DNA from 3 places in the Kitasatospora sp. NPDC024654 genome. Region 1 is predicted to be linked to each of the others. Evidence: riboswitches for the same ligand, from Rfam matches in the RefSeq annotation. Region 1 holds a riboswitch; each other region holds the start of a gene.
The links. A riboswitch is a leader RNA that binds a small molecule or an ion and turns the genes downstream of it on or off. The one in region 1 is predicted to bind cobalamin.
Positions count from the first base shown of each region.

Region 2: it holds a riboswitch for cobalamin, as region 1 does, so the genes downstream of both, ACZ38L_RS05540 (ribonucleoside-diphosphate reductase subunit alpha) here and cobN (cobaltochelatase subunit CobN) in region 1, are expected to answer to the same signal.
Region 3: it holds a riboswitch for cobalamin, as region 1 does, so the genes downstream of both, metE (5-methyltetrahydropteroyltriglutamate--homocysteine S-methyltransferase) here and cobN (cobaltochelatase subunit CobN) in region 1, are expected to answer to the same signal.

Region 1 is NZ_JBVHLF010000015.1:17,784-27,539, forward strand. It holds gene ACZ38L_RS11985 (precorrin-2 C(20)-methyltransferase) at 1-567, opposite strand, end outside; gene ACZ38L_RS11990 (precorrin-8X methylmutase) at 564-1,190, opposite strand; gene cobG (precorrin-3B synthase) at 1,187-2,437, opposite strand; cobalamin riboswitch at 2,571-2,715, shown strand; gene cobN (cobaltochelatase subunit CobN) at 2,833-6,465, shown strand; gene ACZ38L_RS12005 (GDSL-type esterase/lipase family protein) at 6,543-7,703, opposite strand; gene ACZ38L_RS12010 (class I SAM-dependent methyltransferase) at 7,784-8,425, shown strand; gene ACZ38L_RS12015 (ArsR/SmtB family transcription factor) at 8,460-8,822, opposite strand; gene ACZ38L_RS12020 (anti-sigma factor family protein) at 8,905-9,639, opposite strand; gene ACZ38L_RS12025 (sigma-70 family RNA polymerase sigma factor) at 9,636-9,756, opposite strand, start outside.
Region 2 is NZ_JBVHLF010000006.1:35,127-44,882, forward strand. It holds gene ACZ38L_RS05520 (tetratricopeptide repeat protein) at 1-823, shown strand, start outside; gene def (peptide deformylase) at 903-1,535, shown strand; gene ACZ38L_RS05530 (glycoside hydrolase domain-containing protein) at 1,695-3,683, shown strand; gene ACZ38L_RS05535 (ribonucleotide-diphosphate reductase subunit beta) at 3,771-4,727, opposite strand; gene ACZ38L_RS05540 (ribonucleoside-diphosphate reductase subunit alpha) at 4,790-7,183, opposite strand; cobalamin riboswitch at 7,377-7,506, opposite strand; gene ACZ38L_RS05545 (hypothetical protein) at 7,775-8,524, shown strand; gene ACZ38L_RS05550 (GNAT family N-acetyltransferase) at 8,538-9,050, opposite strand; gene ACZ38L_RS05555 (nitroreductase family deazaflavin-dependent oxidoreductase) at 9,170-9,646, opposite strand.
Region 3 is NZ_JBVHLF010000051.1:14,179-23,934, reverse strand. It holds gene metE (5-methyltetrahydropteroyltriglutamate--homocysteine S-methyltransferase) at 1-2,278, opposite strand, end outside; cobalamin riboswitch at 2,419-2,640, opposite strand; gene ACZ38L_RS26135 (short-chain fatty acyl-CoA regulator family protein) at 2,986-4,422, opposite strand; partial or broken gene ACZ38L_RS26130 (MmgE/PrpD family protein) at 4,684-6,190, shown strand; gene prpB (methylisocitrate lyase) at 6,190-7,098, shown strand; gene ACZ38L_RS26120 (bifunctional 2-methylcitrate synthase/citrate synthase) at 7,117-8,250, shown strand; gene ACZ38L_RS26115 (TIGR00725 family protein) at 8,448-8,921, opposite strand; gene ACZ38L_RS26110 (MerR family transcriptional regulator) at 9,387-9,756, opposite strand, start outside.

The DNA of each region.
Region 1 (9,756 bases):
GCCGAGCTTGAGGATCGCGGCCGAGTCGGTGGCCGCCAGCCGGGCGGTCAGCTCCTCCTCGGGCAGTGTGCCCGGCAGGATGGTCAGCACCTCCTCCGCCTCCACCAGTGGCCGCCCGAGCCGGGCCGCCGCGGCGCTGACCGAGGTCACCCCGGGAACCACCTCGGTCGGGTAGCGGTCGGCCAGCCGCTTGTGCATGTGCATGTACGAGCCGTAGAACATCGGGTCGCCCTCGGCGAGCACCACCACGTCGCGCCCGGCGTCCAGGTGCGCGGCCAGCCGGGCCGCCGCCTCGGCGTAGAACTCGTCCATCGCCCCGCGGTAGCCGCCCGGGTGGTCGGTGGTCTCGGTGGTGACCGGGTAGACCAGCGGCTCCTCCAGCTGCCCCTCGCGCAGGTAACGGGCGGCGATCGAGCGGGCGATCGAGCGGCCGTGCCGGGCGCTGTGGTACGCCACCACGTCCGCCTTGCCGATGAGTTCGGCGGCCCGCACGGTCATCAGGTCCGGGTCGCCGGGGCCGAGGCCGACCCCGTAGAGCCGCCCAACCGAATGCTGACGATCCGTCATTCCACTTCACTCGCAATCGCGTTGAGCGCGGCAGCGGCCATCGCGCTGCCGCCACGGCGCCCGCGGACCACCAGGTACTCCAGGCCCGAGGGGTGTTCGGCCAGCGCCTGCTTGGACTCGGCCGCGCCGACGAAGCCCACCGGCACGCCGATCACCGCGGCCGGTCGGGGCGCACCCGCCTCGACCATCTCCAGCAGCCGGAACAGCGAGGTCGGCGCGTTGCCGACGGCGACCACCGAGCCGGCCAGCCGGTCCCGCCACAGTTCCATCGCGGCGGCGCTGCGGGTGGTGCCCAACTCCGCGGCCAGGCCCGGCACGGCGGGGTCGGAGAGGGTGCAGACGACCTCGTTGTCGGCGGGCAGCCGCTTGCGGGTGACGCCGCTGGCCACCATCGAGACGTCGCACAGGATCGGCGCGCCGGCCCGCAGCGCGGACCGGGCGGCGGCCACCACGCCGGGGCTGTAGAGCAGGTCGGCGACCAGGTCGGTCATCCCACAGGCGTGGATCATCCGCACCGCGACCTGGGAGACGTCGGCGGGCAGGCCGGCGAGGTCCGCCTCGGCGCGGATGGTGGCAAAGGACTCGCGGTAGATCGCCGCACCGTCCTTCTCGTACTCGATCACGTGGTCCTCCGGGCGGCGGCGACCGCTGCCACCATCTGTTGGGTCGTCACTTCTGTTCCACTGTCGCCGGACTGGCGCACCGCGACGCGGTAGCCGGAGCCGGTGGCCAGCACGTCGACCCAGCGGCCGGCGGGGTGGCCGCAGCGCCGCTCGCAGCCGGACCAGTGCACCGGGAGCAGCCGCGCCTCGTCCGGCGCGTCCACCGCCAGCGCCGTCGCGGCGTCCGCGCGCACGTCGGCCAGCGACTTGGCGCAGCCGGGCGCGCCGGTGCAGGCGCTGGCCTGCTCCCACGGCGAGCGCGGGTCGGTGCGCAGGCCCGCCGCGGCGAGCCCGGGCAGCGCCGCCGGGTCGGCCCCGGGCAGCACCACGCCGCGCCAGGGGGTGATCCGCAGCTCGCCGCGGGCGGCACCGGCCAGCGCCCGCCACTGCTCGACGCTCGCCCGTCCGAACCGCAGCCCCACCGAGAGGGCGCCGCCCCCGGCCACCGCGCCGACCACCGGCCGGGTACCGGGCAGCGCGGGCGGCGAACGCCACGGCAGGCCCTCGGCACCCAGCCGCTCCGCCAGCAACGAGCCGTCCGGGTCGGCCTCGCTCACCCGCCAGGCGCCGCTGCGCAGCCGGACGAACTCCTCCGCCGCCCGCAGCGCCAGTCGTGGCCCGTCCGCGAGCCCGGCGAGCTCCGCGACGCGCGCGGACCGCCCGAGCCGCAGCCAGGCGCCGGCACCCGCCGGCCGTGCGATCAAGGTCACATCGGCGTCCAGCGCCGCGACGTCGCCGCGCCCGTCGTCCAGCGCGAAGAGGAACCGTCCGGACAGCTCCCGGGCGGTCTCACTGCCGCGCAGCAGCTCGTCCAGTTCGCGCACCCACGGCCGCAGTTCCGCGAAACCCACGCCGTCCAGCCCGGCCAGCGGCGAGGCCACGATGTTGCGCACCCGCTCGTGCGACTCCGAGGGCAGCAGCCCGACCGCCCGCAGCCGCGCGGCGAGTTCCGCGCCGGCGTCCGCCGCCAGGCCGCGCAGCTGCACGTTGCCGCGCGAGGTGGTCTCCAGCTCGCCGTCCCCCAGCGCCTGCGCGGCCTCCGCCAACGCGAGGGCCTGATCGACCGCCAGCAGCCCGCCGGGGACCCGCACCCTGGCGAGTCCGCCGTCGTCCGCCGCGTGCAGCCGCAGCGCCCCCGGGCAGGCGTCGTCGCGCCCCCGGCCGGCCCGGACGGGGGCAGGCTCGGGCGGCGTGGGAGTGGCTGACATGGCGGCGAGCATACCGATGATCCGACCGGACGTATGCCCCGCGACCAGCGTGATCCATGTCTCCGGTGTCCCTCGGCGCGCTGTGTGCTTCGTCCCGTTGCCGGCCACCCGCCGGCACCGAGGCTCTACTATGTCGCCGGGCGGGCCGGCTGGTTCGCCCTCGCCAGCGACGGCGCAAAGGGGAGGAAACCGGTGTGAAACCGGTGCGGTCCCGCCACTGTGACCGCGGCTCACCGGCCGCGGGAGCCAGGAACTCCTGCCGTCCGTGATTCTTACGGGGCGCGGACCCCGAGGAAGGCTAGCCGTATGCGCTGCCCTGCCCTGCCCGTTCCCGAGGGCCTGCCCGTTCCCGGCGCCCTGCCCCTCCCCACCATCCGCCGTGGGAGGGCCGCCGCGTGATCCTGCTGCTCTCCACCTCCGACACCGACCTGCTCTCCGCCCGCGCCAGCACCGGCCCGGTCGGCTACCGCCTCGGCAACCCCGCCCGGCTCACCCCCGAGGACCTGCCCGCCCTGCTGGAGGGCACCGACCTGGTGGTGGTCCGCTTGCTCGGCGGCCGTCGCGCCTGGCAGGAGGGGCTGGACGCGCTCCTCGCCGGCCCCCGCCCGGTGATCGTGCTGAGCGGTGAACAGGCGCCGGACGCCCAGCTGATGGAGCTCTCCACCGTCCCGGCCGGCCTGGCCGCCGAGGCGCACGCCTACCTGGCGCACGGCGGCCCGGCCAACCTGGCCGAGCTGGCCGCCTTCCTCTCCGACACCGTGCTGCTCACCGGCCACGGCTTCGCCGCCCCCGCCTCCGCGCCCGACTGGGGCCCGCTGGAGCGCACCGCGCGCCGCGCCGAGGGCCCGCGGGTCGCGGTGCTCTACTACCGCGCCCACCACATGAGCGGCAACACCGCCTTCGTGGACACCCTCTGCGCGGCGATCGAGGACGCCGGTGGCCAGGCGCTGCCGTACTACTGCTCCTCGCTGCGCGGCGCCCCGGCCGAGCTGCTGGCCGAACTCGGCCGCGCCGACGCCATCGTGACCACCGTACTGGCCGCCGGCGGCACCCGCCCGGCGGACGCCTCGGCCGGCGGCGACGAGGAGGCCTGGGACGCCGGCGCGCTCGCCGCGCTGGACCGGCCCATCCTGCAGGCGCTCTGCCTGACCTGGCCGCGCGCCACCTGGGAGGGCAGCGACGACGGGCTGTCCCCGCTGGACACCGCGACCCAGGTGGCGGTGCCGGAGTTCGACGGTCGGCTGATCACCGTGCCGTTCTCCTTCAAGGAGCTGGACGAGGACGGCCTGACCGTCTACGTCGCCGACCCCGAGCGCGCCGCCCGGGTCGCCGGGATCGCCGTCCGGCACGCCCGGCTGCGCCACATCCCGCCCGCCGAGCGGCGGTTGGCGCTGGTGCTGTCCGCCTACCCGACCAAGCACGCCCGGGTCGGCAACGCGGTCGGCCTGGACACCCCCGCCAGCGCGGCCCGACTGCTGCGCCGACTGCGTGCCGAGGGCTGGGACATCGGCCCCGAGGACGGCCCGGACGCACTGCCCGGCCTGGTCCCCGCGGAGGGCGAGCACGAGGGCGACGCGCTGATCCGGGCCCTGATCGACGCCGGCGGCTACGACCAGGACTGGCTCACCGAGGACCAGCTGGCCCGCAACCCGGTGCGGATCCCGGCCGCCGACTACCGCCGCTGGTACGCCAAGCTGCCCGCGGGCCTGCGCGCCGACGTCGAGGAGCACTGGGGTCCGCCGCCCGGCGAGCTCTACCTGGACCGCAGCCAGAACCCCGACGGTGACCTCGTGCTCGCCGCGCTGTGGGCCGGCAACCTGCTGGTGCTGGTCCAGCCGCCGCGCGGCTTCGGCGCCAACCCGGTGGCCATCTACCACGACCCCGACCTGCCGCCCTCGCACCACTACCTGGCCGCCTACCGCTGGATCGGGGCGGCCCGCGAGGACGGCGGCTTCGGCGCGGACGCCATCGTCCACCTGGGCAAGCACGGCAACCTGGAGTGGCTGCCCGGCAAGACCGCCGCGCTCTCCGCCGACTGCGGCCCGGACGCTGCGCTCGGCGACCTGCCGCTGATCTACCCGTTCCTGGTCAACGACCCGGGCGAGGGCACCCAGGCCAAGCGCCGCGCGCACGCCACCCTGGTCGACCACCTGGTGCCGCCGATGGCCCGCGCCGACTCCTACGGCGACATCGCCCGCCTGGAGCAACTCCTCGACGAGCACGCCAACATCGCCGCGATGGACCCGGCCAAGCTGCCGGCCGTCCGGGCCCAGATCTGGACCCTGATCCAGGCCGCCCGGCTGGACCACGACCTCGGCCTGGACGAACGCCCCGAGGACGACGGCTTCGACGACTTCCTGCTGCACGTCGACGGCTGGCTGTGCGAGGTGAAGGACGCCCAGATCCGGGACGGTCTGCACGTGTTGGGCCAGGCGCCGAGTGGCCCGGACCGGGTCAACCTGGTGCTGGCCATCCTGCGCGCCCGCCAGGTCTGGGGCGGCGTGCGGGCGTTGCCCGGCCTGCGGGAGGCGCTCGGCCTGGACGAGGCCGCGCTCACCCTCGGCGCCACCGACCAGGCCGAGGCGCGGGCCCGGGAGTTGGTCGAGGCGATGGAGGCCGAGGGCTGGGCGCCCGAGGCGGTGGCGAAGGTCGCTGCCGGGCTGCCGGACGCGGTGGCCGAGGTACTGGACTTCGCGGCCCGCCAGGTGGTTCCCCGACTCGCCGCCACCTCCGACGAGTTGGACGCCGTGGTGCACGCGCTGACCGGTGGCTTCGTGCCGGCCGGCCCGTCCGGTTCGCCGCTGCGCGGGCTGGTCAACGTGCTGCCGACCGGCCGCAACTTCTACTCGGTGGACCCGAAGGCGGTGCCCAGCCGGCTCGCCTGGGAGACCGGGCAGGCGCTGGCCGCCTCGCTCGTCGAGCGCTACCAGGCGGACAACGACGGCGAGTTCCCGCCCTCGGTCGGCCTCTCGCTCTGGGGTACCAGCGCGATGCGCACGGCCGGCGACGACATCGCCGAGGCCTTCGCACTGCTCGGCATCCGGCCGGTCTGGGACGACGCCTCGCGCCGGGTCACCGGCCTGGAGCCCATACCGCTGGAGGAGTTGGGCCGCCCGCGGATCGACGTGACGCTGCGCATCTCCGGCTTCTTCCGGGACGCCTTCCCGCACGTGATCGCGCTGCTGGACGACGCCGTCCGGCTGGCGGCGGCGCAGCGGGAGGCGGACACCGAGAACTTCGTCCGGGCCCACGTGCAGGCCGACCTGGCCGAGCACGGTGACGAACGCCGGGCCACCGTCCGGGTGTTCGGCTCCCGCCCGGGCACCTACGGCGCCGGGCTGTTGCAGCTGATCGACAGCCGGGACTGGCGGACGGACGCGGACCTCGCCGAGGTCTACACGGTCTGGGGCGGCTACGCCTACGGCCGCGGCCTGGACGGCCGACCGGCCCGCGAGGAGATGGAGACCGCGTACCGGCGGATCACCGTCGCGGCGAAGAACACCGACACCCGCGAACACGACATCGCCGACTCGGACGACTACTTCCAGTACCACGGCGGCATGGTGGCCACCGTCCGGGCGCTCACCGGCTCCTCCCCCGCCGCCTACATCGGCGACTCCACCCGGCCGGAGGCGGTCCGCACCCGCACCCTCACCGAGGAGGCGGCCCGGGTCTTCCGGGCCCGGGTGGTCAACCCGCGCTGGCTGGAGGCGATGCGGCGGCACGGGTACAAGGGCGCCTTCGAGATGGCCGCCACGGTGGACTACCTGTTCGGCTACGACGCCACCACGGGCGTGGTGGCGGACTGGATGTACGAGCGGCTGACCCAGGAGTACGTGCTCGACCCGGTCAACCGCGAGTTCCTCACCAGCGCCAACCCCTGGGCCCTGCACGGGATCAGCGAGCGCCTGCTGGAGGCCGCCGACCGCGGCCTGTGGGCCGAGCCGGACCCGGCCCTGCTGGACGAGCTGCGCGCCGCTTTCCTGGCCGCCGAGGGCGACCTGGAGGACGACGGCACCGAGGGCTGATCCCCCCGACGGCCGTGGGCCGGCCGGGCGTCGAACGCCCGGCCGGCCCCTGCTCGTCGACGCGACCCGGCGACCGCTCAGCCGCCGGCGACCGCGAACGGACCGCCGGCCCCGAAGACGATCTCGGCGAAGCGCTCGCCGATCCGGCGGTGGCCGGCGGGGTCCGGGTGGAGCTGGTCGGGCAGCGGCAGCTCGGCGAAGTCGGCCTCGCCGTAGAGCGAACGGCCGTCCAGGTAGTGCAGGTTCGGGTCCTCGGCCGCCCGCTGCGCGGTGATCCGGGCGAGCTCGTCCCGGATCACGTTGAGCGTCAGCCGCGAGCGGTCCGACGGGTCACCGAGGGCCCGGAAGCTCAGTCGCCGGCCGTCGAAGTCCGGCGCGATGGGGCCCGGGGTGTCCTCCTGGATGGGACAGAGGACGGGCGAGACGACCAGCAGCGGCGTGCCGGGGTGCCCCTCGCGGATGGTGTCGAGGAAGCCGTGGATCGCCGGCGCGAAGGCGCGCAGCCGCATCAGGTCGGCGTTGACCAGGTTGATGCCGATCTTGACGCTGATCAGGTCCGCGGGGGTGTCCCGCATCGCGCGCGCGACGAACGGGTCGAGCAGGGCGTTGCCGCCCAACCCCAGGTTGGTCAGCTCCACGCCACCCCGGGCGGCGGCCAGCGCCGGCCAGGTCGCGGTCGGGCTGTCGGCGTTGGAGCCGTGGCTGATCGAACTGCCGTGGTGCAACCACACCTTGCGACCGCGGTCGGGCGCGTCCTCGACCGGGGCGTCGGTGCGCAGCGCGATCAACTCGGTGATCTCGGTGTGCGGCAGCCAGATCTCGACGTCCTTCACGCCGGCGGGCAGCCCGGCGAACCGGGCGGTGCCGGGCGGGCCGGGACGGGTGACCGCGGACCAGCTGGCCATGTCGACGGTCTGCAGGTTGCCGCCGGCCACGCTGGCCCGACCGGCCGGCCTGCCGTCGACCACCAGGTCGTACACGCCGTCCGGCCGGGTCGGGCCGCCCTGGTAGGCCGTCTTCGTGGCGAGCACGTCCAGCTCGACGGCGGTGGCCCGGGTGCGGAAGGCCAACCGCACGCCCGAGGGCTGCGCCTCGACCATGGCCAGGTACCCGTCGGGGAACTGCCGCCGGGCCCAGCCGGGCAGCCGGTGCGGCAGCACACCGCGCGCGGTGCGTTCCACGTCGAGGGCGCCACGCAGCAGGCGCGGTTCGATGGGTGTGGTGATCCAGTCTGTCACCTGGGCAGCCTGCCAGCCGGCCGCCCGATCCGCACACGGTTTTCCCCCGGCACCGGGCCCGCCGGTGCCAAGCTGGGGGCATGGCTACGACTGGGGATCACGGACGGGTGCGGGTCAGCTACGACACCGTGGCGGAGGAGTACCAGGGGCGGATCGCGGGCGAGTTGACGTACAAGGTGGTGGACCGCGCGCTGCTCGGGGCAGTGGTCGAGGAGGCCGCCGGCGGGGTGGTGGCGGACCTGGGCTGCGGGCCGGGGCACGTGACGGGGTGGTTGGCGGGGCGCGGGGTGAAGGCGGTGGGGATCGACCTGTCGCCGGGGATGGTGGAGGTCGCGCGGCGGCGGCATCCGGAGGTGGAGTTCCGGGAGGGGGACCTGCTGCGGTTGCCCGCGGCGGACGGGGAGTTCACCGCGGCGGTGGCGCTCTACTCGGTGATCCACCTCGAACCCGCCGAGCTGCTGCCCGCGTTCCACGAGATGCGGCGGGTGCTGCGGCCCTCCGGCAGCCTGCTGGTCTCGTTCCACCTCGGCACCGAGGTCCGGCGGCTGTCCGAGTGGTGGGGGCACCCGGTGGACGTGGACTTCCGCTTCCTGGACGTCGAGGCCGTCGCCCGGCTGCTGGCGGCCGCCGGGTTCACCGTGCGGGCGCGGCTGGAGCGGGTCAACTACCCGCAGGAGGTGGAAACCCGGCGCGGGTACCTGTTGGCCCGGCGGACCGGGTGAGCACGGTCCGCCCGGTGCTGTGACGCGTCGCGCCTCAGTCGTGCGGCGGCAGCCCGCCGAGCCGGTGGTCGGCGACGTTGAACGCCTCCTCGACCAGGTGGCGCAGGTGCCCGTGCCGCAGCGCGTAGACCACCCGGCGGCCCTCCTTGCGGGTGGCGACCAGTCCGGCCAGCCGCAGCTTCGCCAGGTGCTGGCTGACTGAGGGCCGGGCGGCGCCACAGGCCTCGGTCAGCGTGCTGACGTCCGCCTCGCCCACCACCAGGCGCTGCAACAGCGCGAGCCGGGTCCGGTCGGCCAGCAGCCCGAGCACCTCGACGGCCACGTCCAGCCGTTCCCGGGGGTCGATCCGCAGCGTGGGGTGTTCCGCCGGCTCCGCCCTCTGCACATGTGCGGTCATACGCACAGCTTACGGGCGCGGTTGCCACCGCCGGGCGCGGCCGCGGGCGGGCCGGTCCGCACGGCCGACCCGCCCGCCACGCTCACGCCACCGGGATGGAGACCAGCACCGAGTTGGTCGCCAGGTCCCGCACCTCGAAGTGGTTGATCTCCCCGGGGTGGTAGCCCGTACCGCCCGAGGTGTCCAGCTCGGTGACCGGCTGCGCACCGTAGCCGGCCGGGGAGATCTGCCAGCTGGTGACGGTCTGCGGCGCGCCGCCGTTGGCCGGCACGGCGAGCAGCGAGCAGTTCCGCGGCCCGGTCACCCCGGTCAGCCTGAGGTTGATCGCACTGCCCCAGCCCTCGCCGGTCACCCCGACGGAGGCCCGGATCCCGTCCGCGCCGGTCGCCGAGTACCAGACTGCGGCACTCGCGCTCTGGTGCGCACCGGAGTCGATCACCGTCGCGGTCACCGCCGGCCCGCCGACGATCAGCACCGCCGCGGCCGCCACCAGCGCCAGCCGCCGAGCCCGCTGCCGCCGCCGGGCGCCGCGGACCTCGGCCAGCGTCCGTGCCAGCAGCCGTGGGCTCGGGCCGGCGAGCACGGCGCTGGGCACGGCGTCCGGTGCGGTGCCCAGCAGGCCGCCCGGCACCTGGGCGGCGGCGGCGAACTCGGCCAGCATCGGTTCCAGGCCGCCCAGCTCCGCGACCTCGGTGGCGCAGCGCGGGCAGCCGGCGAGGTGCTCCTCGAACGCCGTCCGGTCCGCCTCGCCGAGCAGGCCGAGGACGTACGCACCGGCGTCCAGGTGCCGGTCCTGCGGATCCCGGGGCGCGGTCACGACGTCACTCCTCGTTCTTCCAGGGCGAGCTTCAACGAGCGGAGCGCGTAGAAGACCCGCGACTTCACCGTCCCCTCCGGAATGCCCAGTTCGGCCGCCGCCTCGCTCACCGTACGG
Region 2 (9,756 bases), on a different contig from region 1:
CCTGTTGCACAAGTTCCGGCGCGACTGGGAGCAGGCCAGGGCAGCCGGCCTGCGGGCCGTCGCGCTGCTGGACCGCGACCACGGCGCCCCCGACTGGTGGAACCTCGGGATCACCGCGACCGCCCTGCAGGACTGGCCGCTGGCCCGCCGGGCCTGGCAGGCGTACGGCCTGCGGCTGCCGGCCGCCCCGAGCGCGGCGCCGGACGAGCCGGTCCGCCTCGACCTCGGCACCACCCCGGTGCGGCTCTCCCCGGAGGGCGAGTCCGAAGTGGTCTGGGGCCGCCGGCTGGATCCGGCCCGGGTCGAGGTGCTCTCCATCCCGCTGCCCTCCTCCGGCCGCCGTTGGGGCGAGGTGGTGCTGCACGACGGCGCGCCGCACGGCGAGCGGGTGGCGGACGGTGCCGCGTACCCGGTCTTCGACGAGATCGAGCTGTGGGCGCCCTCGCCGGTGCCGACCTACGTGGTGCTGCTGCAGGCCGCCACCGAGGCCGACCGGGACGCGTTGGAGCGGCTGGTGGCCGACGCCGGCTACGCGGCGGAGGACTGGACCTCCTCGGTCCGGCTGCTCTGCCGAGCCTGCTCGGAGAGCCGGATGGTGACCGACGACGGCCGGACCGTGCACCACGACCCGCACGACGACGGTGACGCGGCGCACCCCGGCCACCTCAGCCACCTCAGCCAGGGCAGCGACGGCGCCGGTTGGCTGACCGAGCGGGAGTGCGGCATCGCGGCCCCGGCCGGCCTGGTCCGGCTGCTGCTGGACCGCTGGGTGGCGGCCTCGCCCACCACCCGGGCCTATCGCGACGTCGAAGAGGTCTGTTAGGACCGGTAAGGACCAGCCCGGCTCGCGGGGCCGTACGCTAGGGCTGTCATTCGGAGAGATCCAGAAAGCGGAAGCAGCGATGGCGGACCAGCACGAGCACGAGCACGACGAGCACGACCACGAGCACGCCGAGGCCCCGGTCACGGTGATCGGTGAGGAGCCGGACCTCTCCAAGGGCGCCGCGCGCCCGATCACGGTGGTGGGCAACCCGGTGCTGCACCGCGAGTGCAAGGAGGTCACCGTCTTCGACGCCGACCTGTCCGCGCTGATCGACGACATGTTCGTCTCGATGTACGCGGCCGAGGGCGTCGGCCTGGCGGCCAACCAGATCGGCGTGGACGCCAAGGTGTTCGTCTACGACTGCCCGGACGACGACAACGTCCGGCACATCGGCCACGTGATCAACCCGGTGCTGGAGGAACTGCCGGCCGAGCGGCGGCTGTTGGACGACGGCAACGAGGGTTGCCTCTCGGTGCCGACCGCCTACGCCGAGCTGCCCCGCCCCAACTACGCCGCGGTGACCGGCCAGGACAAGGACGGCAACCCGATCCGGGTCGAGGGCACCGGCTTCTTCGCCCGCTGCCTGCAGCACGAGACCGACCACCTGTACGGCTACCTCTACATCGACCGGCTCTCCAAGCGCGACCGCAAGGACGCGCTGCGGCAGATGGCCGAGGGCACCGCGAAGTACGCCACGGTCCCGAACGACTGACACGTCGTCGGCGCGAATCCGCGGTCGTCCCGCTCGGCGGGGCGGCCGCGTCGGCGCATTCGAGGGACGGCGCGGAGTGGCGTACCCCGGAGGGCGCAAGAGCCCCGCATACGATCTGTTGATGGCTAGTCACCGATCGTATCCCCAGGGGGACGTGCCGTGCGGAGACGACTGACCGGTATCGCCGCCGCCACCATCGTGGCGGCGGCCTCGCTTTCCACCGGCGCGGCCGGGGCCCGGGCCGACAGCGCCACCCGGCTGGTGGAGTACCAGGGTTACCAGTTGCGGGTGCCGGCCGACTGGCGGGTGGTCGACCTGGACCGGGAGCCGGACAGCTGCGTCCGGCTCGACCGGCACACCGTCTACCTGGGCACCCCGGGCGCCGAGCAGGACTGCCCGGCGCACCTGCCGGCCGGCCGGGGTGACAACCTGCTGATCGAACCGGTCCCGGCGCCGGTCTCCGGGCGCGAGGCCGCGCCGGTGGTCGAGCCGGGCCGGGAACTGCCCGCGCAGGTGCTGGCGGCCGGGGCGGCGGACCACGAACTGCGGGCCGAGCTGCGCGGCACCGGCCTCCAGGTGACGGCCAGTTACGGAACCGACCCGCGGCGGGTCAACCGGATCCTGGCCGGCGCGCGGCTGAATAAGGCCGCCCCGGTGCGCCCGCCACGTCCGGCCGCCGTGCCGCAGGCCGCGGGCAGCACGGCCGTGCCGGGCACCGACGCCACCGGCAGGGGGTTCGACACCTGCGCCGCGCCGTCCGCCGCGACGATGTCCGCCTGGCTCGGGCACTCGCCGTACCGCTCGGTCGGCATCTACATCGGCGGCCCCTCGCAGGCCTGTGCCCAACCGAACCTGACCGCCGACTGGGTGGGCGGGCGGGCCGCCCAGGGCTGGACCTTCCTGCCGGTCTACGTCGGCCCGCAAGCCACCATCGGCTCGGTGCTGATCGACGCCGACCCGACCGCCGCCGGCCAGCAGGGCGCCGCCGCCGCCGCCGACGCGGCCAACAAGGCCGCCGGGCTGGGCTTCCACCCGGGCTCGGTGCTCTACGCCGACCTGGAGGCCTACAACCCGGCCGGCTACAGCGCCCGGGTGCTCGCCTACCTGGCCGGCTGGACCAACGGGCTGCACGCCGCGGGCTACCGCGCGGGCGTCTACTCCAGCGCCGGCAGCGGGATCAGGGATCTCGCCGGGCAGTACGACAACAGCGGCTACCCGCGGCCGGACGTGGTCTGGTCGGCGGCCTGGAACGCCGACCAGACCACCTCGTCCGCCGCCATGGGCCTGCCCGGACCGGGCTACTGGCCGAACGACCGCCGGGTCCACCAGTACTCCGGCGGGGTGAGCGAGACCTGGGGCGGCAGCCGGCTGAACATCGACGGCGACGCGCTGGACGTCGGCTCGCCCGCCGGCGCGAACAACCTGGCCCCCGGCCAGCGGCTGGACGCCGGGCAGAGCGTCTCCAGCTCGACGATGACGGTGACCATGCAGACCGACGGCAACCTTGTCGCCTACGCGGCGGTCGGCGACTCGGCGGCGGATCCGGCCATGTGGAGCACCGGCACCCAGGGCAACCCGGGCGCCCACGTGTTGATGCAGTGGGACGGCAACCTGGTGGTCTACCGGCCTGACGGCACGCCGATCTGGAGCAGCGCCACCTACCGGCCCGGCTCCTCCGCCACCGTGCAGGCGGACGGCAACTTCGTGGTCTACGCGCCCGGCGGCGGTCCGACCCGTGGCGGCGCGCTGTGGGACTCGGGGACGTACCAGGTCTGGCCCGTCCTGCCCGGCGGCACGGTGCTCGGCCCGGGCGAGTGGACCGAGGGCGCGCTGACCCGGCTGATGATGCAGGCGGACGGCAACCTGGTGATGTACCGCAGGCGGGACGGCGCGGTGCTGTGGGCCAGCGACACCGAGCAGAACCCCGGCGCCTACGCGATCCAGCAGAGCGACGGCAACTTCGTGGTCTACCAGGCGGGCGGCGGGCCGAACAGCGGCGGCGCGCTCTGGGCGAGCGGCACCTGGGGCCACCCGGGGGCCTACGCGGTGATGCAGGACGACGGCAACCTGGTGGTCTACCGTGCGGGCGGCGGGCCGAGCAACGGTGGCGCGCTCTGGGAGAGCGACACCTACCTCACCGCGCGCTGAACACCGGACGGCCGCCGTCCCCGAGCGAACCCGCTCGGGGACGGCGGCCGTTGCCGCCGGTTCGGAAGTCCTCCCGGGACGTCCTTCTCAGAAGTCGTCGTCGAAGGAGACCGAACCCTCCACGGCTACCTGGTACGCGGAGACCCGGCGCTCGAAGAAGTTGGTCAGCTCCTGGACGTTCTGCAGCTCCATGAACCCGAACGGGTTGCTGGAGCCGTAGCGGATCGGCAGGCCGAGGCGGGCCAGCCGCTGGTCGGCGACGGCCTCCAGGTACTGGCGCATGGACTCGGTGTTCATGCCGGGCAGGCCGTCGCCGCACAGGTCCTGGGCGAACTGCAGTTCGGCCTCGACGGCCTCCTCCAGCATCTCGGTGACCTGCTTGGCCATCTCCTCGTCGAAGAGGTCGGGCTCCTCCTCGCGCACGGTGTCGACCACCGAGAAGGCGAAGTCCATGTGCATGGACTCGTCGCGGAACACCCAGTTGGTGCCGGTGGCCAGGCCGTGCAGCAGGCCGCGGCTGCGGAACCAGTAGACGTACGCGAAGGCGCCGTAGAAGAACAGGCCCTCGACGCAGGCGGCGAAGCAGATCAGGTTGAGCAGGAAGGCACGGCGGTCCTCCTTGCTCTGCAGCGAGTCGATGTGGTCGACCGCGTTCATGTACTTGAAGCAGAACTGCGCCTTCTGGTGGATGGAGGGGATGTTCTCCACCGCCGCGAAGGCCGCCGCGCGGTCGTCCGGGTCGGGCAGGTAGGTGTCCAGCAGGGTCAGGTAGAACTGGACGTGCACCGCCTCCTCGAACAGCTGCCGGGAGAGGTAGAGCCGGGCCTCGGGTGAGTTGATGTGCTTGTAGAGGCTCAGCACCACGTTGTTGGCGACGATCGAGTCACCGGTGGCGAAGAAGGCGACCAGCCGGCCGATCAGGTGCCGCTCGCCCTCGCTCAGCTTGGCGAGGTCGGCGACGTCGGAGTGCAGGTCCACCTCCTCGACGGTCCAGGTGTTCTTGATGGCGTCCCGGTAGCGGTCGTAGAACGACGGGTAGCGCATCGGGCGCAGGGTCAGCTCGAAGCCCGGGTCCAGCAGGTTGTTCGGGCGGTTGGGGGTGGTACTCACTGGCAGGCCTCGCAGGACTCGGGGTTCTCCAGGGAGCAGGCGATGGCGGCCTCCTGCTCCGGGGTGAGGGTGGGGGAGGGGATCGCGACGGCGGGGCGCGCGGCGCCGGTGGCGGCCTGCGCGATCCGGGTGGCCGGTCGCGACCGCAGGTAGTAGGTGGTCTTCAGACCGACCTTCCAGGCGTACGCGTACATCGAGCTGAGCTTGCCGATGGTGGGTGCGGCCATGAAGAGGTTGAGCGACTGGCTCTGGTCCAGGTACGGCTGGCGGGCGGCGGCCAGGTCGATCAGCGCGCGCTGGGGCAGCTCCCAGGCCGTCCGGTAGCGCGAACGGACCTCGGCGGGCAGCCAGTTGAGCTCCTGCACCGAACCGTTGGCGTCCCGCAGGGCGTCCCGGGTCTGCTGGTCCCAGACCCCGAGGTCCTTCAACTCCCGTACCAGGTAAGGGTTCACCTGGAGGAACTCGCCGGACAGGGTCTCCCGCTTGAACAGGTTGGAGACCTGCGGCTCGATGCACTCGTAGACGCCCGCGATGGAGGCGATGGTCGCGGTCGGGGCGATCGCCAGCAGCAGCGCGTTGCGCAGGCCGGTGGTGGCGATCCGGGCCCGCAGGGCGTCCCAGCGCTCGGCCCAGTGCGGGGTGGCGCCGGCGAAGTGGTCCAGGTGCAACTGGCCCCGGGCGGCCCGGGTTTCGCCGTACGCGGGGTGCTGCCCGAACTGCTCGGCCAGCTCGCTGGAGCGCTCGTAGGCGGTCAGCATGATCCGCTCGGAGATCAGCGTGGAGAGCTCCTTCGCCTCGGCCGAGTCGAAGTCGATCCGCAGCTGGAAGAAGACGTCCTGCAGGCCCATCACGCCCAGACCGACCGGCCGCCAACGGGAGTTGGAGGTGCCGGCCTCGGTGGTCGGGTAGAAGTTGATGTCGATGACCCGGTCCAGGAAGGTGACCGCGGTGCGCACGGTGGTGTCCAGCCGGTCCCAGTCCATCGCGTTCAGCAGGTCGCCGGCAGTGGCGCCGGCGGCCACGTGGGCACCCAGGTTGACCGAACCCAGGTTGCAGACCGCGGTCTCAGAGTCGTCGGTGACCTCCAGGATCTCGGTGCAGAGGTTGGAGGAGTGCACCGTCCGGCCGGGCAGCGCGGTCTGGTTGGCGGCGCGGTTGGCCGCGTCCTTGAAGGTCATCCAGCCGTTGCCGGTCTGCGCGAGGGTGCGCATCATCCGGGCGTACAGGGTCTGAGCCGGGATGGTGCGGACCGCCTTGCCGGCGGCCTCGGCCTTCCGGTACGCCTCGTCGAACTCCTCGCCCCACAGGTCGACCAGCTCGGGGACGTCGGCGGGGGAGAAGAGCGACCAGTCGGCGTTGGCGTTCACCCGGCGCATGAACTCGTCCGGGATCCAGTGCGCCAGGTTGAGGTTGTGCGTGCGGCGCGCCTCCTCGCCGGTGTTGTCGCGCAGCTCGAGGAACTCCTCGATGTCGGCGTGCCAGGTCTCCAGGTAGACGCAGGCCGCGCCCTTGCGCCGGCCGCCCTGGTTCACCGCGGCGACCGAGGAGTCCAGGGTGCGCAGGAACGGGACGATGCCGTTGGACTTGCCGTTGGTGCCGCGGATCAGCGAACCGCGCGAGCGGATCCGGGAGTAGGACAGGCCGATGCCGCCGGCGTGCTTGGACAGCCGGGCGATCTGCGCGTAGCGCGAGTAGATCGAGTCCAGGTTGTCCAGCGGCGAGTCCAGCAGGTAGCAGGAGGACATCTGCGGGTGCCGGGTGCCGGAGTTGAACAGGGTCGGCGAGGACGGCAGGTAGGAGAGCGTGCTCATCAGCCGGTACAGCTCGGCCACCTCGGTGACCGACTCGGCGCTGTCGCCGACGGCCAGGCCGCAGGCGACCCGGAGCATGAACTGCTGCGGGGTCTCGATCACCTTGCGGGTGATCGGGTGGCGCAGCAGGTAGCGGGACTGCACGGTGCGCAGGCCGAAGTACTCGAAGCGGTCGTCGCCCCGGCGGTCGATCAGCGCGTCGAGCGCGGCGGCGTGTCGGGCCACGAAGTCGGCGGTGGTGTCGCCGATCAGGCCCTCGGTGTGGCCGACGGCGATCGAGGCGGCGAACGAGATCGCGCCCTGGCTGACGGCCTCGTCGGCGATCTCCTGGGCGAGCAGTCGGGCGGCCAGCTTCGAGTACTGCGGGTCCTCGGCGATCATCGACGCGGCGGCCTCCACGGCCAGCCCGCGCAGCTCCGCGAAGTCGGAGCCGGCGTGCCGGCCGCGCAGTGCGGCGGCGGCGACGTGGCCGGGGTCCACCTGGGGGAGGTCGCTGCTCCGGTCCGTCAGCGTCCGGAGGAGCGCGGCGCCGGGCTCCGACCGGTCGAGGGGGTCGGTGCTGGTTCCCTGGGCGGGCAGGGTGGCTGAGGCAGCGGTGGTCAAGGCGCTCTCTCCTGGCGACGGCGACGGACGGTGGGACGAACCGGACCGGGGCAGCGCAGGGGAGCTCGGCGCGGCCACCCGTACCCGGCGGCGCGCTGCGGCGGCATCCCCGGCCCACCCGCGAGGCCCGGACACAAGCTGGACGTGCTTCAAGGCCTCTGCGGGGAAGCCGTGTGGCACACCGTCGGCAGGTACTCGGACTCGCCGGCGCCTCGTGGGGGCGCCCGCTCACCGCTGCGGGGCAGTCCCGGACTCACACCGGGTTCCCCTGCGTCGACAGCGAGAGCGAGCATACATGTAGTGGTGGCTGATGGATGTAACACCCACATGTAGTGTGGCGTGGCGTGGCGGACTGGTGACGGAGGCGGGTCGGTGAGCCACCGCTTCGGACACGGATCGATTACCGGGCTGGGTGGACGGCCCGGTGCGGGCGGGCTGAGGGTGCGTCGGCGGGGATCCCGGCGTGTCAGCTGCCGGGGTGTCATAGGATCGTCACCCGTGAGTGAAGGGGCGGGGGATTCGGGAGCGGGCTTCGGGTACCCGGGGTACCCGGGAGAGCCACCAGGCGTGCTGCCGGGCGCGCCGCCCGTCGTGGCCACCGCTCCGGTGGAGTACTGGACCGCGCTGGCCGACCGCTCGGCGGCCGAGGCCCGTCGCCGGGGCCGGCTGCGGGTGCTGCTGGGGGCACTGGGCGTGCTCGTGGTGCTGGGCGGGGCCGGGGCGGCGGTGCTGCTCGCGAGGTCCCCGGCCACGCCTCGGGCGGCGGCCGTGGCGGCCGCGGGGGCTTCGACGGCGTCGGTGGACCCGACCACCCCGCTCTGGGACGCCGCCACCGACACCGCGCCGCTCTCCGCCGCCGGCCTGTTCCCCGAGCCGACCGTCACGGTGGCCGGCGCCACCTGGACCCGGGCCGCCGAGGCGGCCACCGAGCCGTGCTGGAAGGCCACCACCGGCGGGCTGGGCAACCTGCTCGCGGCCCAGGACTGCCGTCAGGTGATCAGGGTCAGCTTCGTCACGAGGGACAGCGTGGTGACCCTGGGAGTCGCCGTCTTCGACCACCGGAGCCAGGCCGACGCCGCGTTCGCCGGCTTCCAGGGGCAGCTCCAGGGCCTGGCCGCCCCGGGCGCGGTGTCGTTCTGCACCGGTCCGGGCTGTGCCGGCACGCACGGCACGCTGGGCCGGTACGGCTATCTCACGGTCGAGGGCACGGTGAAGCCGGGCGGCGCGGCGCAGGACGCCACCGCCACGGCCGCCGCGCCGGCCTTCGACGCGTACCTGCGGACCCGCCTGCTGCAACGCGCGGCGGCGGTGGGCTGACCGGGCGCGCCGGTCAGAAGGCGAGGCTGTAGACCAACAGGTCGACCCCCGGGCGGACGCACCAGTCGCGCTCCGGGGTGCGCCGGAAGCCGACCCGCTCGTAGATCCGGTGGGCGGCGGTCATCGCCGGGCGGGTGGAGAACGCCATGCCGGCCAGGCCGAGTTCGCGGCTGCGGGTGACGCAGGCGCGCACCAGGGCCTCACCGACCCCGCGGCCACGCGAGGCCGCGGCGGCGGCCAGCATCCGGATCTCGCCCTCCTCGGGGGTGGCGATGTCGGCCCACGGGTTGCCGCCGACCGCGAAGGTCACGCAACCGAGGACGCGCCCGGCCGCCCCGCGCGAGAGATCGGCGGGATCGACGGCCACGTACAGCTCGGCCTCGGCGGAACGCCGGCGAGCATCCCGCAGCAGCTCCACGTACGACCCGTCCGGTTGGGTGTGGCCGTCACCGACGAACGCTTCGACGGTGACCTCGCCGGCCTGTTCGAGGTCGGCTTCGAGGGCGGCACGGATGACGATGTCCATCAGGTCAGTCTGCCAAGGCGCAGGTCGGAGCCGGCCGGAGGGTTCCCGCTCGGCCGGCCGGCGGCGGTGGCGCGGTGGGCGGCGACGGAGCGGTGGGTGCGCCGGCGCTCGGGGCCGGCTCAGCTCCGGCTGATCCGGAACACCGGAAACCCCGGGGTGATCCGCCGCAGTTCGGCCTCGGGGGCGTCGGCGTCCACCCCCTCGAAGTAGCCGCTGACCTGGGACTGCCACCGCTTGAGGTAGGCGCGCAGCACCTCCGGCTTCTCGTCGTCCGCCAGCTCGGTGGCGCGGAACGCCTCGGTCCGGCGGCCCAGGCGCAGCTCGCCGGTGCCGACGGCGCGCAGGTTGCGAACCCACTGGGTGTGGCCGCGCGGGGCGACCAGGTAGCGCTCGCCGTGGTGGCTGAGCGGGTTGACGGGGGTGGTGCGCCACTGCCCGCTCTTGCGCCCGCGCACTGCCAGCACCTGGGAACCCCGGAGGCTGAGGCCCAGCCCGGCGAGTCCGGCGACCAGACGGTTGCCGATCGCGGCGGCGCGGCTGCCGGAGGGGTCGAGGTAGCGCGGGCCGTCGGTCGGTGAGCCGTCGGTCGATGCCATGAGGGGGCTCCTTGGTGTGCGACGCGGGGCGGGGCGGCGGTGCAGTGGTGTGGAGCGGTGCACTCTTTCGAGAGCAGTGCTCTCGTTTCGGTGCACTGGACTCTTCCAGT
Region 3 (9,756 bases), on a different contig from region 1:
CCGCGGCCACCAGGTGGCCGAGGGAGGCGCGGATCTCGGACCAGCCGCGGGTCTTCAGGCCGCAGTCGGGGTTGACCCAGAGCCGCTCGGCCGGGATGGCGGCCAGCCCGGCCCGGAGCAGACCGGCGGCCTCCTCGGTGCTCGGCACCCGGGGTGAGTGGATGTCGTAGACACCGGGACCGACCTCACGGGGGTAGCCGGCCTCGGCGAGCTCGTGGGCGACCTGCATGTGCGAGCGGGCCGCCTCCAGGGAGATCACGTCGGCGTCGAGGTCGTCGATGGCGGTCATGATGGCGCCGAACTCGGCGTAGCACATGTGGGTGTGGATCTGGGTGTCGGCCCGAACCGCGGAGGTGCTGAGCCGGAAGGCCTCGGTGGCCCAGGCCAGATAGGCCGTGCGGTCGGCGGCGCGCAGCGGGAGGGTCTCGCGCAGGGCGGGTTCGTCGACCTGGATGACGGCGGCGCCGGCCGCCTCCAGGTCGGTGACCTCGTCGCGCAGGGCGAGGGCGACCTGGCGGGCGGTCTCGGCGAGCGGCTGGTCGTCGCGGACGAAGGACCAGGCGAGCATGGTGACCGGGCCGGTGAGCATGCCCTTGACCGGGCGGTCCGTCAGGTCCTGGGCGTAGCGGTACCAGTCGACGGTCATCGGTTCGGGGCGGGAGATGTCGCCGGCCAGCACGGGCGGGCGGACGTAGCGGGTGCCGTAGGACTGGACCCAGCCGTGCTGGGTGGCGAGGTAGCCGGTGAGCCGTTCGGCGAAGTACTGGACCATGTCGTTGCGCTCGGGCTCGCCGTGCACCAGGACGTCCAGCCCGGCCTTCTCCTGGTAGGCGATCACCTCGCGCACCTCGGCCTCCATCCGTTCCTGGTAGGCGCCGGCGTCGATGCGTCCGGCGCGCAGGTCGGCGCGGGCGGTGCGCAGCTCGGTGGTCTGCGGGAAGGAACCGATCGTGGTGGTCGGCAGCAGCGGCAGGCCGAGCCGGGTGCGCTGGGCCTCGGCGCGCTCGGGGTAGGCCTGGGCACGGCGGGCGTCGGCGGCCGTGGTGGCCGCCGTCCGGGCCCGGACGGCTGGATCGTAGGTGAGGGCGGAGGCGGCGCGGGAGGCCAGGTCGGCGCGGTTGGCGGCGAGTTCGGCGGTGATCGCGGAGGCGCCCTCGCCCAGACCGCGGGCGAGGATGGTGGTCTCGGTGGTCTTCTGCCGGGCGAAGGCGAGCCAGCGGGCCACCTGCGGGGCGAGGTCGCGCTCCCGGTCGGCGTCGAGCGGGACGTGCAGCAGCGAGCAGGAAGGGGCGACGTCGACCCGGTCGGCCAGCCCGAGCAGTACGGCCAGGGTGGACAGCGACTTCTCCAGGTCGTTGATCCAGATGTTGCGGCCGTCCACCACGCCGGCGACCAAGCGCTTGCCGGGCAGGCCGCCGACGGCCGCGAGGTCGTCCAGGTTGGCCGCGCCGGGGCCGGTGAAGTCCAGGCCGACGCCCTCGACGGGAGCCTTGGCCAGGACCTTCAGCGCCTCGCCGGCCCGGTCGAAGTAGGTCGCGACCAGCAGCTTGGGCCGGTCGGTGAGGGCGCCGAGTTCCCGGTGGACCCGAGCGGCGGCGTTCAACTCGGCCGGGGTGCGGTCCTGGACCAGCGCCGGCTCGTCCAGCTGCACCCACTCGGCGCCGGCCGCACGCAGGTCCGCGAGGAGCTCGGCGTAGACGGGCAGCAGCCGGTCGAGCAGGGTGATCGGCTGGAAGTCGGCGGCCACGCCGGGCGCGGGCTTGGCGAGCAGCAGGTAGCTGAGCGGGCCGACCAGCACCGGGCGGCCACGGTGGCCGAGGGCGAGCGCCTCACGCAGCTCGGCGACCGCCTTGGTGGAGTTGGCGGCGAAGACCGTGTCCGGGCCCAACTCGGGCACGAGGTAGTGGTAGTTGGTGTCGAACCACTTGGTCATCTCCAGCGGCGCGACGTCCTGGGTGCCGCGGGCCATCGCGAAGTAGCCGTCCAGCGGGTCGGCCTCGACGGCGGCCCGGTGGCGCGGCGGGATCGCGCCGACGGCGACCGTGGCGTCCAGCACGTGGTCGTAGAGCGAGAAGTCCCCGGTGGGCACCTCGGTGACGCCGGCCTCGGCCAGCCGGTGCCAGTTGTCGCGGCGCAGGTCGGCGGCGGTGGCCCGCAGGACCTCGGCGCTGACGCGGCCGGCCCAGTAGCCCTCGATCGCCTTCTTCAGCTCCCGGTTCGGGCCCTGCCTCGGGTAGCCGTAGACGGTGGCCTGCGGGGTGGTGGAACTCGATGACACGGAACTCTCCTTCGCGAGTCGCGTTGCGATCCCGGGAGAGCACGGAGGTACGAGGGTACGAGAGTGGGGAACGCGGCACCAGGGGGTGCCCGCCCCGCCCCGCCGACCCTCCCACGAGGTCACCGAGATCACCGCGCACCGGTGGCACGCGGGCAGTGGCAGGTCTTCGGACTCGCGGGCACGCCGGGCCTGTTGGTCCGGCACCTACTGGCCGTCGCTTCCCGGGCCCCGCTGGGGCCCAGTGCGTGTGACGGCGGTCGTTCCCACTCACCGCTGCGGGGCAGTCCCGGATTTCCACCGGGTTCCCTCTTGCGACGCGCCTGCCTGGCTGGCAGGGCGAACCAACTGCGAGCCACAGCCTAGGCCCATCGGGACAGCTCCGGCAGCGACTGTCCGGATAGCGGATGGTGGTGTGGGAGGGATCCCGACCGTGGAGAGGTCGGGACCGCCCCGCAGCGGTGAGCCGCCGGGCGCCCCGGTGGCTCGAGCGGGCACCACTCGTCGGACGGTCCGCGCGCCCGGGCCCTGCCCGCCGAGTCGGCGCGGTCCGGGTCCGGGGCGAAGGTGCCGACGCGCTCGTCGACCGCCAGCGACCGGCCGGTGGCGGTCGCGGGTTCCACCCCCACCGGGCGCTCCGACCCCGCCCCGGCCCGCCGGTGCCCCGGTCTCCGTCACGGCGGGCCGGGGCGCCGGCGGGCGCGCCGGGGTCAGTGCTCGTGCCGCCGCAGGACGGGGTAGGGCACGGTGGTGCGGCGGTTCTCGTCGATGACGAGGGGGCCGCCGGCCGGCGGCCGGGCTCGCTGGACGCAGTCCTGCCGTTCGCAGATCCGGCAGCCGAGGCCGATCGGGGTGGCCGCGCGGGGGTCGTCCAGGGCGATGCCCTCGGAGTAGACGAGCCGGTGGGCGTGGCGCAGCTCGCAGCCGAGCGCGAGGGCGAAGGTGGTGTGCGGGGCGCCGTGCCCGGGTCCGCTGCGGGTCACGGTGGTGGCGGCCCAGAAGTAGCGCTTGCCGTCGGGCATCTCGGCGACCTGGGTGAGGATCCGGCCGGGGGCGGAGAAGGCCTCGTAGACCGTCCAGAGCGGGCAGGTGCCGCCGAGCCGGGAGAAGTGGAAGTCAGTGGCGGACTGCCGTTTGGAGATGTTGCCGGCCCGGTCCACCCGCAGGAAGGAGAACGGGACCCCGCGCAGGCCGGGCCGTTGCAGGGTGCTCAGGCGGTGGCAGACGGTCTCGAAGCCGACGCCGAAGCGGGTCTGGAGCAGCTCGACGTCGTAGCGCAGCTCCTCCGCGGCGGCGTGGAACGCCGTGTACGGCATCAGCAGGGCGCCCGCGTAGTAGTTGGCGAGGCCGATGCGGGCGAGCGCCGTGGCCGCCGGGGAGCCGAGGGAGGGCGCGTCGGCGAGGTGGTCGAGGAGCGGGCCGTGTTCGAGGACGGCGAGCTGGGTGGCGAGCTGGAAGGCGCGGCGGCCGTCGGTCAGCCAGGGCGAGAGGTGCAGCAGGCGGGCCACCGGGTCGTACCTGCGGACGTCGCCGGCGGCCGGCCCGGGCGGGGCGGTGGCGACGACGCGGATGCCGTGCCGGGAGGCGAGCCGGTGCTCCAGGGCGTCCGCCGCCCGGCCGGGCACGATGCCCAGCGCGGCGGCGTCGTCCTCGGCGGCGGTGTCCAGCTCGGCGATGTGGTTGTGGTGCTCGTAGAAGAAGTCGCGGACCTCGTCGTGCGGCTCGGCGGGCAGACCGGTGGACTCCCCCGGCCCGGCGAGGGTCACGGCGCGTTCCACCGCGTCACGGTAGCGGCGGTGCACGGCGACCAGGGCGCGGGCGACCGCCGGATGGTCGCGGACCACCTCGGCGAGCTCGTCCGCGGGCAGCTCCTCGCCACTGGCCTCGTCCGCGAGCGCGGCGCGCAGGTCGGCGGTGAGCCGACCGGCACCGCTGTCGGAGAAGAACTCCGGGTCGGTGCCGAGGACCTCGGCGATCCGCAGCAGCACCGGCGCGGTGAGCGGGCGCTGGTTGTGCTCCAGCTGGTTGAGGTAGCTGGTGGAGATCCCGAGTCGGCGGGCCAGCTCGACCTGGCTGAGCCCGTGGTCGCGACGGAGCCGGCGCAGCTTCGCGTGGGCGTAGACCTTCTGGCCAGGCGTGCGGTTCACGGTCCTCCTGCTCGTCGTCGGCGGCGCACGACCCGCAAAGTTAGCAGCCGCGGATTCGCAAAATCCGCACTTCCGCATCGCTGACCTGGACGGATTTCGCAGGATGGACGGGTCGACCACGGGCTCGGCCCGGGGAATGCTGCAAGTGCGCGCCGGGCCCCCCGGAGTCCCCGTCATCGGCACGACACCGTGCCGGAGGGCGGAGCGCCACCCATCCAGCAGGAGCCCGGCAGCCGCCGGGCCGAACCGTCGAGGAGTCCTGTGATCGACCATCAGGTACGGGTCCACCCGAGCGCGAAGGCGCTGCCCCGTGCGGAGCAGATCGCCTGGAAGCTCGCCGCCATGGCCTGCGGCACCGGGCAGCCCGAGGGGGACGTGGCCGCGATGGCGGTCAACCGGGTCATCGACAACGCGGCCGTCGCCGTGGCCTCGCTGCGGCGGCGTCCGGTCGCCGTCGCCCGCGCGCAGGCGCTGCCGCACGGCGGCACACCGGGCGCCTCGGTGTTCGGCACGGCGCCCGGCGTGCGCGTGTCACCGGAGTGGGCGGCCTGGGCCAACGGCACGGCGGTGCGCGAGCTCGACTTCCACGACACCTTCCTGGCCGCGGACTACTCCCACCCGGGCGACAACATCCCGCCGCTGCTGGCCGTCGCCCAGCACACCGGCCGCGGCGGCGCCGACCTGCTGCGCGGCATCACCGCGGCGTACGAGATCCACGTCGGTACGGGCGATCTGCCTGCACGAGCACCGGATCGACCACGTGGCCCACCTGAGCGCGGCCACCGCCTGCGGGATCGGCGCCCTGCTCGGGCTGCCGGCCGACGTCACGTACCAGGCCGTCCAGCAGGCCGTGCACACCACGACGGCGACCCGGCAGTCCCGCAAGGGCGAGATCTCCAGCTGGAAGGCGTTCGCCCCGGCCTTCGCCGGGAAGGCGGCGATCGAGGCGGTGGACCGGGCGATGCGAGGCGAGACCTCCCCGTCGCCGATCTACGAGGGCGAGGACGGCTTCCTCGCCTGGATGCTCGACGGACCCGACGCCGCCTACACGGTGTCGCTGCCGGAGGACGGCGAGCCGCGGCGCGCGATCCTCGACACCTACACCAAGGAGCACTCCGCCGAGTACCAGGCGCAGGCGATCATCGACCTGGCGCGGCGGCTGCGCGAGAAGGCCGGACCGCTTGACCAGGTGCGCTCCATCGTGCTGCACACCAGCCACCACACCCACCACGTCATCGGCTCCGGCGCCAACGACCCGCAGAAGTACGACCCGAACGCGAGCCGTGAGACCCTCGACCACTCGGTGCCCTACATCTTCGCGGTCGCGCTGGAGGACGGTGTCTGGCACCACGAGCGCTCCTACGCCCCCGAGCGGGCCCGGCGCCCGCAGACCGTCAAGCTGTGGCGGAAGATCACCACGGTCGAGGACCCGGAGTGGACCCGCCGCTACCACGACCCCGACCCCGAGCGGCGGGCCTTCGGCGGTCGGGCGGTGATCACCCTGGACGACGGCTCGGTGATCGAGGACGAGCTGGCCGTCGCCGACACCCACCCGGCCGGCGCCCGCCCCTTCGACCGACCGGCCTACGCGGCCAAGTTCCGCACCCTCACCGAGGGCATCGTCACCCCGGCCGACCAGGACCGTTTCCTGTCCGCCGCCGAGAACCTCGCCGACCTGACCGCCCGCGACCTGGACGATCTGTTCCCAGCCGTCGACACCGGGGCCGTGCGCGACTTCGACGCGAGCCTGCCGAAGGGCCTGTTCTGATGCTGCACACCCGCACCACCGCGTCCCAGCGCCGCCGCGCGCTGCGCGAACGGCTGGCGACCGGACGCCTGCTGGCCGTGCCGGGCGCCATCAACCCGCTGTCCGCCCGCCTGATCCAGGACACCGGCTTCGAGGCCGCCTACCTGTCCGGCGCGGTCCTCGCCGCCGATCTGGGCCTGCCCGACATCGGCCTGACCACGTCGACCGAGATCGCCGCGCGCGCCCAGCAGACCACCCGGGTCACCGACCTGCCCGTCCTGATCGACGCCGACACCGGGTTCGGTGAGCCGATGAACGCCGCCCGCACGGTCCAGCTGATGGAGGACGCGGGCCTGGCCGGCCTGCACCTGGAGGACCAGGTCAACCCCAAGCGCTGCGGCCACCTCGACGGCAAGTCGGTCGTGCCCCGCGAGGAGATGACCCGCCGCGTCCGGGCCGCCGTCGACGCCCGCCGCGACCCCGACTTCCTGCTCATGGCCCGCACCGACGCCCGAGCCCTTGAGGGACTGGACGCGGCGATCGACCGGGCCAAGGCGTACGTCGACGCCGGTGCCGACGCGATCTTCCCCGAAGCCCTCGCCGACGAGGCCGAGTTCGAAGCCTTCCGCAAGGCCCTCCCCGGGGTGCCGCTGCTCGCCAACCTGACCGAGTTCGGCAAGAGCCCACTCCTCGACGCCCACACCCTGCAGGACCTCGGCTACGACATCGCCCTCTACCCGGCCACCCTGCTGCGCCTGGCCATGGGCGCGGTCGAGGAGGGCCTGCGCACCATCGCCAGCGAGGGCACCCAGCAATCCCTGCTGCCACGCATGCAGACCCGCTCCCGTCTCTACGAACTCCTCGGCTACCAGGAGTACACGGCCTTCGACTCGGCCGTCTTCGACTTCACCCTCCCGCCCGGCACCTGACGCACCGGAGGCACCACCATGACCACCGCACCCGAGATCCACCGCGGCCTCGCCGGTGTCGTCGTCGACACCACCGAGATCTCCACCGTCATCCAGGAGACCAACTCCCTGACCTACCGCGGCTACCCGGTCCAGGACCTCGCCGCCCAGCGCTCCTTCGAGGAGGTCGCGTACCTGCTGTGGCACGGCGACCTGCCCGACCACGAGCAGCTGCGGGACTTCCAGGCCCGCGAACGCGCCCTGCGCCCGCTCGATCGCACCACCTCCGAGCTGCTGGCCAAGCTGCCCGGGACCTGCCACCCGATGGACGTCCTGCGCACCGCCGTGAGCTTCTTCGGCGCCGAGGACCCCACCGAGGACGACGACCGGCCGGCCCCCAACCTCGCCAAGTCCCTCACCCTGCTGGCCAGGCTGCCCACCGTGGTCGCCGCGGACCAGCGCCGCCGCCGGGGGCTGGACCCCATCGCCCCGGACCCCGACCTCGGCTACGCCGAGAACTTCTTCCGCATGTGCTTCGGCTCCGTCCCGGCACCGGAGGTGGTCCGCTGCTTCGAGCTCTCCCTCGTGCTCTACGCCGAGCACAGCTTCAACGCCTCCACCTTCACCGCGCGCGTGGTCACCTCCACCCTCTCCGACCTCTACAGCGCCGTCACCGCGGCGATCGGCGCGCTCAAGGGCCCGCTGCACGGCGGCGCCAACGAGGCGGTGATGCACATGCTGGAGGAGATCGACGACCCGGCCCGGGCCGCCGCGTGGCTGGACGAGGCGCTCGCCGCGGAGCGGAAGATCATGGGCTTCGGCCACCGCGTCTACAAGCACGGCGACTCCCGCGTCCCGATCATGCAGAACGCCCTGGACGAGCTGGTGGCCCGCGCCGCCGACCCCGCGGCGGCCCGGCTGGCCGCCCTGCACACCGCGCTGCGCGAGGCGATGCTGGAGCGCAAGGGCATCCACCCCAACCTCGACTACCCCGCCGGGCTCGCCTACCACCTGATGGGCTTCGACACCCCCACCTTCACACCCGTCTTCGTGATGAGCCGCATCACCGGCTGGACCGCCCACATCACCGAGCAGCTGGCCCACAACGCGCTGATCCGGCCGCTGGCCTCCTACGACGGCCCGGGCCAGCGGCCGGTGCCGGCTCTCGGGTAGGCCACGGTCGGGGGCGCCGGGCAGCTCGTGTCGATCACCGGCGCCCGGTACTCCTCCCCCGGGCGCGGCACCATACGGAGGCGGGGAACGTCCGGACCACCTCGTCAGGTCTTCGGCGCGGGCCGCTGGCCGAGGGCGCGGGCCACCAGGCTCGCCGTCATCCTCTCCACCACCGCGCGGTGCCGGTGACGCCGGTGTCAGCCCCGGCCGGCCAGGGCGAGCCGTACGGCCGCCGCCGGACTGTCGGCCAGGAGAGGTCCGGGGACGGCCTCGCCCAGCGCGTCCGTGATCCGCCAGCCGCCGAGACTGACGACCGGCTTGACGCCTCGTCTCATGGCCATGGCCACTTCGGAGAGCGTGCCCCACGACCCGCCGACGGCGATGACCGCGTCCGCGGAACCGACCAGGACGCTGTTCCGGGCCTGGTTCATGCCGGTGGCGACGGCGGCGGTCAAGTAGGGCGAGGCCCCGGACCTGTCGGCCCCGGAGAGGACGCCGATGACGAGACCGTCCGCGCCGGCCGCCCCCTCCGCGGCGGCGGCCATGACACCGCCGTAGCCCCCGCAGAGCACGACCGCACCCGAGCGGGCCAGCAGAGCACCGACCTCCCGGGCAGCCGCTTCCTCGGCCGCACTGCACTCCGCGGGCCCACACACCGCCACCTGGATCACCGCTGCTCCGTCCGCCGATGGTTCGCGCCGAAGGCCCGCGCGACGCAGCCGCTGTCGCCCTGCTGCCGTCGCGCGCCCCGGCAAGTGCGTGGATGCCGTGGGGAGCGGGATCTCGCACCTCCCGTCGTCCCTACGGACACCGCATTCTCCCCCGACCGAGCCCGAAGGCCGTCCGCAACACGGCACCAGACCAGGCCCCAGGTCTTCCTGGCGCGCGAAACACCGGCAGGCCCCCGACGCGGCTTCAGCGCGGGGGCCGCCGGTGTCTCGGCGTTCCTCCGCCACTCGGCGGTCCCTCTCCAAGTCTGCTGCCTGGCATAGGAGTTCGGACGCGCCGGTGGGATCACGGCCTGGCGGCCATTGGTGCGGGGGGCGGGGTGGGTGGCCCCCGATGCGACTGGTGGTCGTGTTCTTGAGCTCGTGCGGTCGGGAACCCGACCGCCAGATCGGATCGGCGCCGGTCGTTCAGCTCAGGCGCTGCTCGGCGAAGGCGATCATCGCGTCCCGGTGGTACTCGGCCAGGCCGGGGGCGATCGCCTCGAAGACCGACTTCCACTCGCTCTCGTCCACGTAGGTCTGGGCGAGGCGCTTGAAGGCCGCGGCGTCGGGCGTCCAGAACTCGCTCACGCCCCGGTGGTGCACGGCGATCTCCTCGAGCACCTCCGGGTCGTTGGCGGGCCTGCCGGCCTCCATGAACTCGGCCACCCGGACCATCTCCGCGGTCCGCTCGCGCTGGAGGCGCTCGTAGTCAGCGGGGGTCAGGGACTCGAGCGCCTTGCGGGACTCGTCCCACTCCCTGGGCCAGCGCGTGCGGGTGTAGGCGTCGTGCTTGGCC